Regions from separate parts of the Microbacterium sp. C23T genome, predicted to be linked through region 1. Evidence: predicted binding sites of a transcription regulator. Region 1 holds the regulator's gene; each other region holds the start of a gene.
What was found. The regulator LexA, encoded in region 1, represses DNA repair genes until DNA is damaged. The targets are predictions, from matches to a motif close to TCGAACANNTGTTCGA.
Positions count from the first base shown of each region.

Region 1 (3,274 bases):
CGCCGCCGAGCGCGAAGCCGATGCCCGAGCCGAGCACCGCCGTGCTCCGGCGGCGCGCGATGAGGATGCCGAGCACGAAGAGCCCGATCGTGATGATCGGCAGCCACCAGCCCAGCGCCGTGGCGAGGGCGTACGTGGTGCGGATCGTCACGAGCGTGTCGCCGGTGCCGATGATGATGACCTTGTCGACGGCAGGGATCAGCTGCGCGATGCCGACGCCGCGATCGATGAGGTTCTGCTTGACGCGCTCGACGATCGCGCCGAGCTGGATGCCGAGGCCCTGGTCGTTCATCACCACGATGCCGCCGCCGTCGGACGTGGCCGCGGCGGTCAGGGCGCGGTGGGCGGCGCGGGTGGTCGCCGTCCAGGTGTCGGCGAAGGCGTCCGACTCGACGACGCGCGTGACGGTCTGCGTGAGGAGGTTCTGGAGTCCCTCCGCGGCCGGTGCCTGCAGCAGCTTGAGGGCCTGTGATGCGCGGGGCGGCAGCCCGAGCTGATCGATGCCGTCGAAGACGTTGGCCGTCAGCTCCTCGAAATCGACCTGGGCCTGCACGGCCTCGACGGTCTCGTCGATGATCATCTGCTGCACGGCGGGGTCATCGGCGAGCGGAGCCAGCGTCTGCACGAACGCGGCCTCGTCGACGAGCTCCAGCCGCGCCCACGCGGTGACGATCGAGATCGGGACGAGGATCGACGCGATCACGATGCACAGCGCGGAGAAGAACGCGCGCCAGCCGCTGCCTGCCGGGCGATTCGCCCTGCCGGTGGCCGGCGCGGGCGCGGCGCCGGCTCTGAGGAGGGCGTTCTCGGCCTCGAGCGCGTCCAGGCGGGCCTGGAGGTCGGGAACGTCTGGCGAGGGCGTGACGGCGGTCATTCCACCCTTATAGCGCGTCGCGCGTACTGCCCACCACCTCTGGCGTCGCGCGATTCGTGCGAAATGGCGTCAGACCGCGCGCAGCACCGCGACGACCTTGCCGAGCACGCTGGCGTCGTCGCCCAGGATCGGCTCGAACGCGGAGTTGCGGGGGAGGAGCCAGGTGTGGCCGTCGCGCTGGCGGAACGTCTTCACGGTCGCCTCGCTGTCGAGCATCGCGGCGACGATGTCGCCGTTGTCGGCGGTGGCCTGCGATCGCACCACGACCCAGTCGCCGTCGCAGATCGCGGCGTCGATCATCGACTCGCCGGAGACCTTGAGCATGAACAGGTCGCCCTTGCCGACGAGCTGGCGCGGGAGGGGGAAGATCTCCTCCACCTGCTGCTCGGCCGTGATGGGGACGCCCGCGGCGATGCGGCCGACCAGCGGCACGAGCGCGGCGTCGCCGACCGACGGCGCGGCGTCGGCGGGGCTCTCGGTGGCGGTCCCGGGCAGGTCGATGAGGACCTCCATGGCGCGGGTCTTGCCCGCGTCGCGCCGCAGGTAGCCGCTCAGCTCGAGCTGGTTGAGCTGGTGCGTGACGCTCGACAGCGACTTGAGGCCGACCGCATCGCCGATCTCGCGCATGCTGGGCGGGTAGCCGTGGCGGGCGATCGAGCGCTGGATCACCTCGAGGATCGCGAGCTGCTTCTCGCTCAGGCTCTTGCGCCGGCGGGTCTGGGGCTTCTCTCGCCCGGCCGCGTCGCTCATCTTCCGGCTCCGTCCTGCGCTCGGCCGCCGAGCGCTGTTTCTTCGAATGTCGGAGGCCCGTGGTGGGGTTCTCGTATCGAAACCGTATCCGGATCCCAGGCGATGAGGTGGCAACCTCGCCGCGTGTCGCGTTCGAGAGATCGACGTCGGAATGCGGTATTGACATCGTACAGACTCGAAGATAGCTTCGGAAGAGAGGTTCGTATTCTTCACTCCCGGCCGAGTGGAGAATGCGAATCTCTCCCCATCAGGAGGAGACGAGCATGACCGCGATCGACTTCACGACGTCCATCCCGTCGCCGGCCCGCGCCGCCGGTGCCGCAGCCCAGCGCGCCACGCGTGCCGTGGCCGGGCGATCAACGCGTCTGCGGTTGACGGTGCGCGGTCGTCGTGTGCTCGCCGTGCTGGCCGCTCTTCCGGCCGTGATCGCCCTGAGCGTCGCGGTGCTCGGCGGCGGCGCGGCGCTCGCCTCGCGTGACGCGGGCGCTCCCGCCGGCTCGTTCACGACAGTCACCGTCGCGCCCGGCGAATCGCTGTGGACGATCGCCGAAGCGGTCGCCCCCGACCGCGACCCGCGCGACGTGGTCGACGAGCTCGTGCGGCTGAACGCCCTCGACACCGTCCTCGTCCAGGCGGGCCAGCGCCTCGCGATCCCCGCGGCGTACGACCGCTGATCGCGCGGCGCGTCGCGCGACGTCACGCGGCGAGAGGTGCCCGATGGGCGGGCCTACCATGGGATGGGTGAGTGCACGTCTCGAAGATCTCCCCTTACGCGCCGACCTCCGGGGGCAGAAGCCCTACGGCGCCCCGCAGGCACCGCTTCCGGTCGCCCTGAACGTCAACGAGAACACTCATCCGGTTCCGGCCGAGGTCGCAGACGACATCCTCGACTCGATCGCACTCGCTCTGCGCGACGTCAACCGCTACCCCGACCGCGAGTTCACCGCCCTGCGCGAGGGCTTCGCCGACTATCTCGGTCACGGCCTCACTCGCGACCAGATCTGGGCCGCGAACGGCTCGAACGAGGTGCTGCAGCACATCCTGCAGGCCTTCGCGGGGCCGGGTCGCACCGCCTTCGGCTTCACTCCGACGTATTCGATGTACCCGCTGCTCACGCGCGGCACCGGCGCGGAATGGATCTCGGGCACCCGATCGGCCGACTTCACGATCGACGCCGAAGACGCGGCATCCCAGATCGCCGACGCCTCGCCTGACGTGGTCTTCCTCTGCTCGCCGAACAACCCGACCGGCACGCCCCTCGGTCTCGACGTCGTCGAGGCCGTGTACGAGGCCGCCGACGGGGTCGTCATCGTCGACGAGGCGTACTTCGAGTTCGCCCCGCACGACGAGCGCTCGGCGCTGACGCTGCTGCCCGGGCGCGAACGACTCGTCGTCTCGCGCACCATGAGCAAGGCGTTCGCCTTCGCCGGTGCCCGCGTCGGCTACCTGGCCGCCGATCCCGCCCTCATCGACGCACTCCGGCTCGTGCGCCTGCCATACCACCTCAGCGCGCTGACTCAGGCGGCGGCGTCCGCCGCGCTGCGTCATGCTCCGGTCATGCTGGGCATGGTCGACGAGATCGTCGCCCAGCGCGACCGCATCTCGGCCACGGTCGAGGCGCTCGGCTACACGCCCCACGAGTCCTGGACG
Region 1 is NZ_JBKFBD010000016.1:101,100-104,373, forward strand. Features, by position in the region: gene ACLBXX_RS10980 (hypothetical protein) at 1-874, opposite strand, end outside; gene lexA (transcriptional repressor LexA) at 944-1,624, opposite strand; gene ACLBXX_RS10990 (LysM peptidoglycan-binding domain-containing protein) at 1,888-2,298, shown strand; gene ACLBXX_RS10995 (histidinol-phosphate transaminase) at 2,366-3,274, shown strand, end outside.

Region 2 (3,274 bases), on a different contig from region 1:
CGCGGCGCTGACGGCTCCGGCGGCCGATGTCTGGGTGGCGACGGCTTCTCCGGAAGCGGCGCCGTATCTCGTGCCGCTGTCGCTCGCGTGGATCGGAGACCGGGCCGTCATCGCGCTGGACGGCGGCTCGGTGACGGCGCGCAACCTCGGTGCGTCCGGGGCCGCGCGGCTCGCGGTCGGCCCGACGCGCGACGTGGCGATGCTCGACGTCGTGCTCGAGCGGTCGGCGGGCGTGGACGACGACGCATCGCTCGGCGAGGCGTACGCGGCGCAGGCCGACTGGGACCCGCGCGGGCTGCCCGGCTACGTGTTCCTCGTGCTGCGGCCGACGCGGGTCCAGGCGTGGCGCGAGTCGAACGAGCTGACCGGCCGCGTGCTCATGCGGGACGGGGGCTGGGTGGTCTGACGTCGTCTGAGGGGCTCGAGCGGAGGATCGTCGCGCAGACGCTGTTCATCCGTGAATTCGCCGGATGACGACGGATGCTGCGACCGCGGCGTGCGCGAACTACAGCGGTGTAACGCGGTCAGAGAAAGTCATCCGGTTGACTCTGTGACGCTGTGCTGCGGTGGACTGCGCAACAGGGCGGCGCTCCGCGGCGGACTTCTTCCCAGAACCCCTTCTGAGCACCCCTTCTGGCGCGAGGGCCGAAAGGGGTGCTTTCTGGTCGCTGTGAATCAAGGCCGATAATGCACATTATGTCAACTCGATCTCAGACCGTGCGGATGCAGGAACCTCACGACGCTCCCCTGAAATCGGTGCTGGCCTGCGGTTCGTGAGATCGATCGCGTCGGCGCTGGGCATCTGTGGCGTCGTGCGCGCGCGGACGATGTGGACGACGTGGCGGCTGTCGCGGGCGCTGTCGATCCCGCACGCTGGAAGCTCGCGACTTGACGGCGTGTCGCGGGCGCTGTCGATCCCGCACGCTGGAAGCTCGCGACGCGACGCGGAGTCTCCCGGCGGTCTGTTCGATGGGATCGACAGTTGGTTTGAACTCGAAGGCGTTGAGCTACTCCCCCCCCCCGTCTACAGGTTTCGACCCGCGGACTCGCCGTTGGAGAACGACCTGCGCATACTGGGCTGCTCTCCCCGGCCCGGTGGGGCTCGATTGTCACATTGGGTGTCAGTTGCTGGGGTACTAGCGAGCGGTTCATCTTCGAATGTAGTTGCAGTCCGGTCTACCGCAACTAGAAGATATGTACTAAACTCGATCTATGGAAGCCTCCTCGCCCACCCTCGAGCAGGTGGACGACGCATTCGTGCTCAAGGAGTTGTTCTGGGACGCGGAGTCCGCGCAGTTCGAAGCGAACAGGCGCGCAGCACGGCAGTGCGAGCATCTCGCCGATCTGCTCGACTTCGCGCGCGCACACCCTGAGCTGTACGTGAACGTGGACTTCGATCCAGGTCTGGCCGGAGGGTTTCCGCCGCTCGGCGGCGATGCCGCATTGGCGGAGCGGTGCGCGGCTCTCGAGGCGGCTTCGCGGCTGCGGCTGACGGAGGGGGAAGTGCGGTCGTCGGCCGCCGTCGCGCAGCGGGCCCTCGCGCAACTCCCCCGCGTATGGCAGGCGGCGCGCGATGGGCTCATATCGATCGCTCACGTGAAGGCGGTGCTCGCCCAGCTGCCGCTCTTCGAAGGTGTTCCCGATGTGGTCGGCGACTTCGATGATCTGATGCGCGACATCGCGCTGGCGTCCACGGTCAGCGGCACCCGCCGGCAAGCCCGGCTGGTCGCCGACCGGCTCACGGCGTGCACCCGCACCCAGCGGCACGCGGCCGCCTTCGCTCGCCGTGCGGTGTACGTCGAGGACGTGGCCGACGGCATGTCGTGGGTGTACGCGATGGTCCCGACAGATCGTGCGCACGCTTTCGACGGCGCTCTCTCGCTGACGGCGAAGCAGATGCCTGCGGTCCAGCGCGACGGTCGCACGACGGGGCAGATCCGCGCGGATCTCTTCGCCGACATGCTGATGGGCGGCGACGTCACACGACTGAAGCCGAAGGTGCTCGTGACCGTTCCCCTCGACCGGCTCGCTCCTGCGGCGCGGGCGAGCGTCCGCGTCCCCGCTCCCGCCGTCGCGGTCGGGGGTCTCGATCTGAACAGTGACTGCCTGATCCCCGGAGTCGGCCCGATCGACGATGCCACTGCACGGCAGATGCTGCTCGACGCCGGCGCATTCACCAGGGTGATCACCGATCCGGTCACCGGCGTCATCCTGGACATGGACCGGCGGGCACGGAAGGCCACCCGTGCTCAACGAGAGTGGCTGGCTCTGGTGCATGGCACGTGCGCGCGAGACGGTTGCGACCGCCTCGCGATCGAGGGAGACATCGATCACCACTGTGCCTATCACGGCCCTGGCCGCGGTGAGACCGGCATCGCCAACCTCGATCCGCTGTGCGACCCGGACCACGCGCTGAAAGACACCACGCTGCTCCGACATCAGAGGCGGGAAGACGGCAGCATCGAGGTCGCATTCCCGAGCGGGCATCGCACCACGAACCCGTTCGCGGGTCTGCGAGAGCGCGTCCGCGCGTTGCTCGACCGGATCGCAGAACCGCCGGAGAACCCGCCCTTCTGACATCCGGTACGGCACGATCGAATCGGACCGCGATAGTCGGGCGCGTCCATGCGCGCCCGACGAGGCTGGTAGTCGAAGGAGGAACCGTGATCGCGATTCTCAACCGGGTGATCGAGCTCGTCGAGGCCGACCTGTCAGACGACGTCGACTTCGCCGCACTGGCCGCCGGCCTCGGTACCACCGAGTACCACGTGCGCCGCATGTTCTCGTCGCTCGCGGGCATGCCGCTGTCGGAGTACATCCGGCGTCGGCGGATGGCCGTCGCGGCCGCCGACGTGCTCGGCGACGGCGAGCTGCTCGACATCGCGGTGCGCCACGGCTACGGCTCCACCGAGGCGTTCGGTCGTGCGTTCCGGTCGGTGCACGGGGCGAGCCCCGCTGACGTGCGCCGCGACGGGGGTCCCCTTCGATCGCAACCGCAGCTCAGGTTCCGCCTGACCGTAGAAGGGAACACACCCATGGACACCCGTATCGCCGACCGACCGGCCTTCCTGCTGATCGGTCATGCCGCCCGCGTGCCCCTCATCCACGAGGGCGTCAATCCGCACATCCAGGCCCACATCGCCGCCCTGCCCGTCACCGAGCACGTCCGGCTCAAGGGCCTGAGCAGCACCGAGCCCGCCGGGCTCCTGCAGGTAAGTGCCGACGTCGACCCCGACTACACCGAAGGCAGCGAGCTGACCTACCTCCACGGCGT
Region 2 is NZ_JBKFBD010000002.1:63,998-67,271, forward strand. Features, by position in the region: gene ACLBXX_RS01385 (pyridoxamine 5'-phosphate oxidase family protein) at 1-406, shown strand, start outside; gene ACLBXX_RS01390 (DUF222 domain-containing protein) at 1,213-2,577, shown strand; gene ACLBXX_RS01395 (GyrI-like domain-containing protein) at 2,664-3,274, shown strand, end outside.
Region 2: the regulator LexA is predicted to act here: its motif matches at 1,187-1,202, upstream of ACLBXX_RS01390 (DUF222 domain-containing protein).

Region 3 (3,274 bases), on a different contig from region 1:
CCCCGCGCCGGATCCGGCCGGTGAAGGCCCGCGAACTGGTGTGGGATACGTACTGCGTGCTGGAGGCGCGCAGACAAAGAGTCAGTCTAGCACGGACGGATCCCGAGCCCCGCCGACTCCCACAGGCGCCGGACACCGCATCCCGGCGGTCAGGCGGTCAGGCGGTGAGCGTGTAGCGAGACTTGCCGGCGAGGCGTGGAGTGCGCTGGGCGTCGATCCACGGCGGGGGTATGAGCCACACCTTCGCATCGATGCCGGGACCGTCGACGCGGATCCCCCACCCGTCGGCATGCAGCCGATGATGACACCCGGTGCACAGCAGGACGCCGTTCTCGAGGTCCGTGCGCCCGCCGTCGCGATCCCACCACTCGAGGTGGTGCCCGTGGCACCACGCCGGTGGCGCTCCGCAGCCGGCGCATCCGCCGTCGCGTTCGCCGAGCGCGAGCTTCTGCGCTGGGGTGAAGAGGCGCTTCGCGCGCCCCCAGTCGAGGATCTCGCTGTCACCGCCGAGCACGCACGGGATGATCTGCGCATCTGCCGCCAGGCGGCGCACCGCGGACGGCGGGATCGACTGGGCGATGCCATCGATCGTCGCGGCGCCCGTGCCGGCCTCGAGATCTGCGAGGTCCATCCGCACGACGACAGTCGCGGTCACCCCAGTGGGCACCCGGTCGCACCCGATCGCGTGGCGGCAGAGGTCCGCCAGCGCATCCGCCTGAATCTGCCGAACCGATCGCGGGTCACGGTCGACCTCGTCGGCGTGTTCGTTCCGGCGCAGCGCGTCACCGACGAGCGCGTCGAGCGCCGCCTTGACAGGCGCTCCCGTCTCAGGGTCGAGCTTGGCCGAGATCACCAGCATCCCGTCGCGCTCGTGCATCTGGAACGTCCGCTCGGACACAAGCTGCTCGTGTCGCGGCTCGACGCCGTCGGGATCGAGGTGCGCCTCGGCGCGGGCCAGCAGCTTGCCGAGTTCGTCCGGGCGCAACCCCGGAGCCAGCCCCACGAGCTGCCGCTCCGCTTCGTCGAGCCGGGCCGCATCGACGCGCACGGCCAGCCGGTCGAGCAGGCTGATGATCGCCGCCGCCGCCGTCATGCCGATCCCGCCGCCCGCCACCGCCTCGGCGACATGCGGGTGCTTCGCTGGCAGCGCCTCACCGGTGAGCGACACCCGAGGCGCGGTCGCCTCACCGACCTGCACGATGTGCACCGCCTCACCGAAACTCGTGCCGGTGGTGGTCGAGATCAGCACCGCCGCCGATGCGAAACCCTGCTTCTTCGCGAGCGAATCCTTGCCGAGCTCTCGGCGCGACTGCCGCGAGATCTCGGCCGCTACGGGAGCGAACGCGGCATCGACATGACGCTTCAGCGCACCGAACGCCTGATTCACCGCCACGAGCTCCGCCGGCGTCAGCGCGCCGGCAGGACGGTCGCCGCCCGCGGTCGCCAGCGCGTGCAGCGCCTCTGCGATGCCGTCGAGCGGGGTTGCTTCCATAACTCGAGATTAGAACATACCTACGACATTCGCCCCTTTGGACCGGCTGAGAGTGGGGCCCTTCGGCGCCGTAGCCCGCCCCTCGTGCGCCTTCTCGGCGCTGCCCTGTCCCCGGCGATACCTTCATCGGCGCTGCATTCCGCCATGGGAATGCATCCTCGGGGTTGCTCCAAGGCACCGGGCGCCGGCGGCGCGGCGCGTTGTGCGGCCCTACAAAATCCCGCGCCGAGCCGCATTTCGGGTGGACCATGTCGTCAATCCCGGGAGAGGGGATGGACATGAGCGCAACGCACGACGACGGACCCCTGTGGCCTGCGTCTCCCTTCGATCTCGCCGACGCGCACCGGTGCCCGTCGTGCTTCACCGCCGTCACGGCGCAGGTGTGCCCCGCGTGCGGCTTCGCACTGACCGACCCGCACGCACCGCGCGTGCTGGAGCTCGGCCGCCAGATGCTCACGCTCGAGCTGTCGCGTCAGCAGCTGATGGACGAGATCCGGCTCGCGCACGCGACGGCGGCCGTGGCGAGAACGGATGCTGCGCCCGCAACGCTCGCGGGCCCGCCGGAGCTCGTCGCGGCCGAGGCCGTCGCCGACGCCGGCGTCGCCGTGCATCTGGTGCCCGCCGCCGACGCGATGCTCAGCGCCTCGGCGCCGCCGACCGGCGCCATCGCCATCGTCGCCGAGCCCGCAGCGGAGGGGGCTTCCCTCACGGCGCCCGACGCGCTCGACCTCGTCACCGTGCCGGAGTCCACCACCGCGGCGCCCGCGACGACGGCACCCGAGATCGCGGTGCCCCCGAAGCCGCCCGCACCGGCCGCTTCGGTGCCGCAGGGGCCTGGGCCGTCCGCACCGGTCGCGGTGGCGGCTGGGCCCGCGCGCCCGGAGGCTCCGGGCGACGCGCCAGCGGCGCCTGGAGGGGGCGTGGGGACCGCTCCCCGCCGCCGGCTGACCGTGCCGGTGCTGCTGCTCATCGTCGGCGTCTCGCTGGTCGGCATCGCCGCCGTGTTCTTCCTGCTGCTGGCGTGGTTCCTGTGGGGCATCGCGGTGCGCGCGCTCATCATCGGCGGCATCACGCTCGCGACGATCGCGCTGGCCTCGTGGCTGCGCCGCCGCGATCTGGGGGCGACGGCCGAGGGCATCGGCGCGCTCGGTGTGGGATTGCTCGCGCTGGACGCGTGGGCCGTGCGGGCGAACGACCTGTTCGGCACCGGGTCGACCGACGCCGCTCTGTACACGGGGGTGTCCGCTCTCGTCGTCGCGGTGATCTGCCGCCTGTGGGCGCGGGTGTCGCATCTGCGCGGACCCGACCTCGCCGCCTCGCTCGCCTTTCCCGCGGGCCTCGGATTCCTCGTGGGCGGACTGACGTCGCTGCCGCCCGCGGAATCCCTCACCGCCGGCCTGCTCGGCGCCGCCGCCGGTGGGCTGGTGCACGCGCTTCCCGCGCCCTGGTCGTCGGCGCGGCGCGGCGAGGACCACGCGGCCGAGCGCCTGGTGCTCGCGCTCAGCGGGGTGGGTGCCCTGGTCGGTGCGGGTCTCACCGCGGCGTTCTTGACCGCGGACGCGCTGCCGGTCGTGATCTGGTCGAGCATCGGGCTCGTCGTGCTCGGCGCCGCGCACGCGTGGCTCGCCCATCGGCCGGTCGACGGCGCTCGCCTGCCCGCCGCCGCCGTTGTCTCGGGCGTGGCCTCGGTGGTCGCGACGGCGGCTGCGGGTCTCGCAGGCTGGCAGCTCGCGCTGCGCAGCGACCTCCCCGTCTACAGCGTGCTGGTCGCCCCGGTGCTCG
Region 3 is NZ_JBKFBD010000008.1:40,994-44,267, forward strand. Features, by position in the region: gene ACLBXX_RS06270 (DUF222 domain-containing protein) at 158-1,492, opposite strand; gene ACLBXX_RS06275 (SCO7613 C-terminal domain-containing membrane protein) at 1,771-3,274, shown strand, end outside.
Region 3: the regulator LexA is predicted to act here: its motif matches at 1,503-1,518, upstream of ACLBXX_RS06270 (DUF222 domain-containing protein).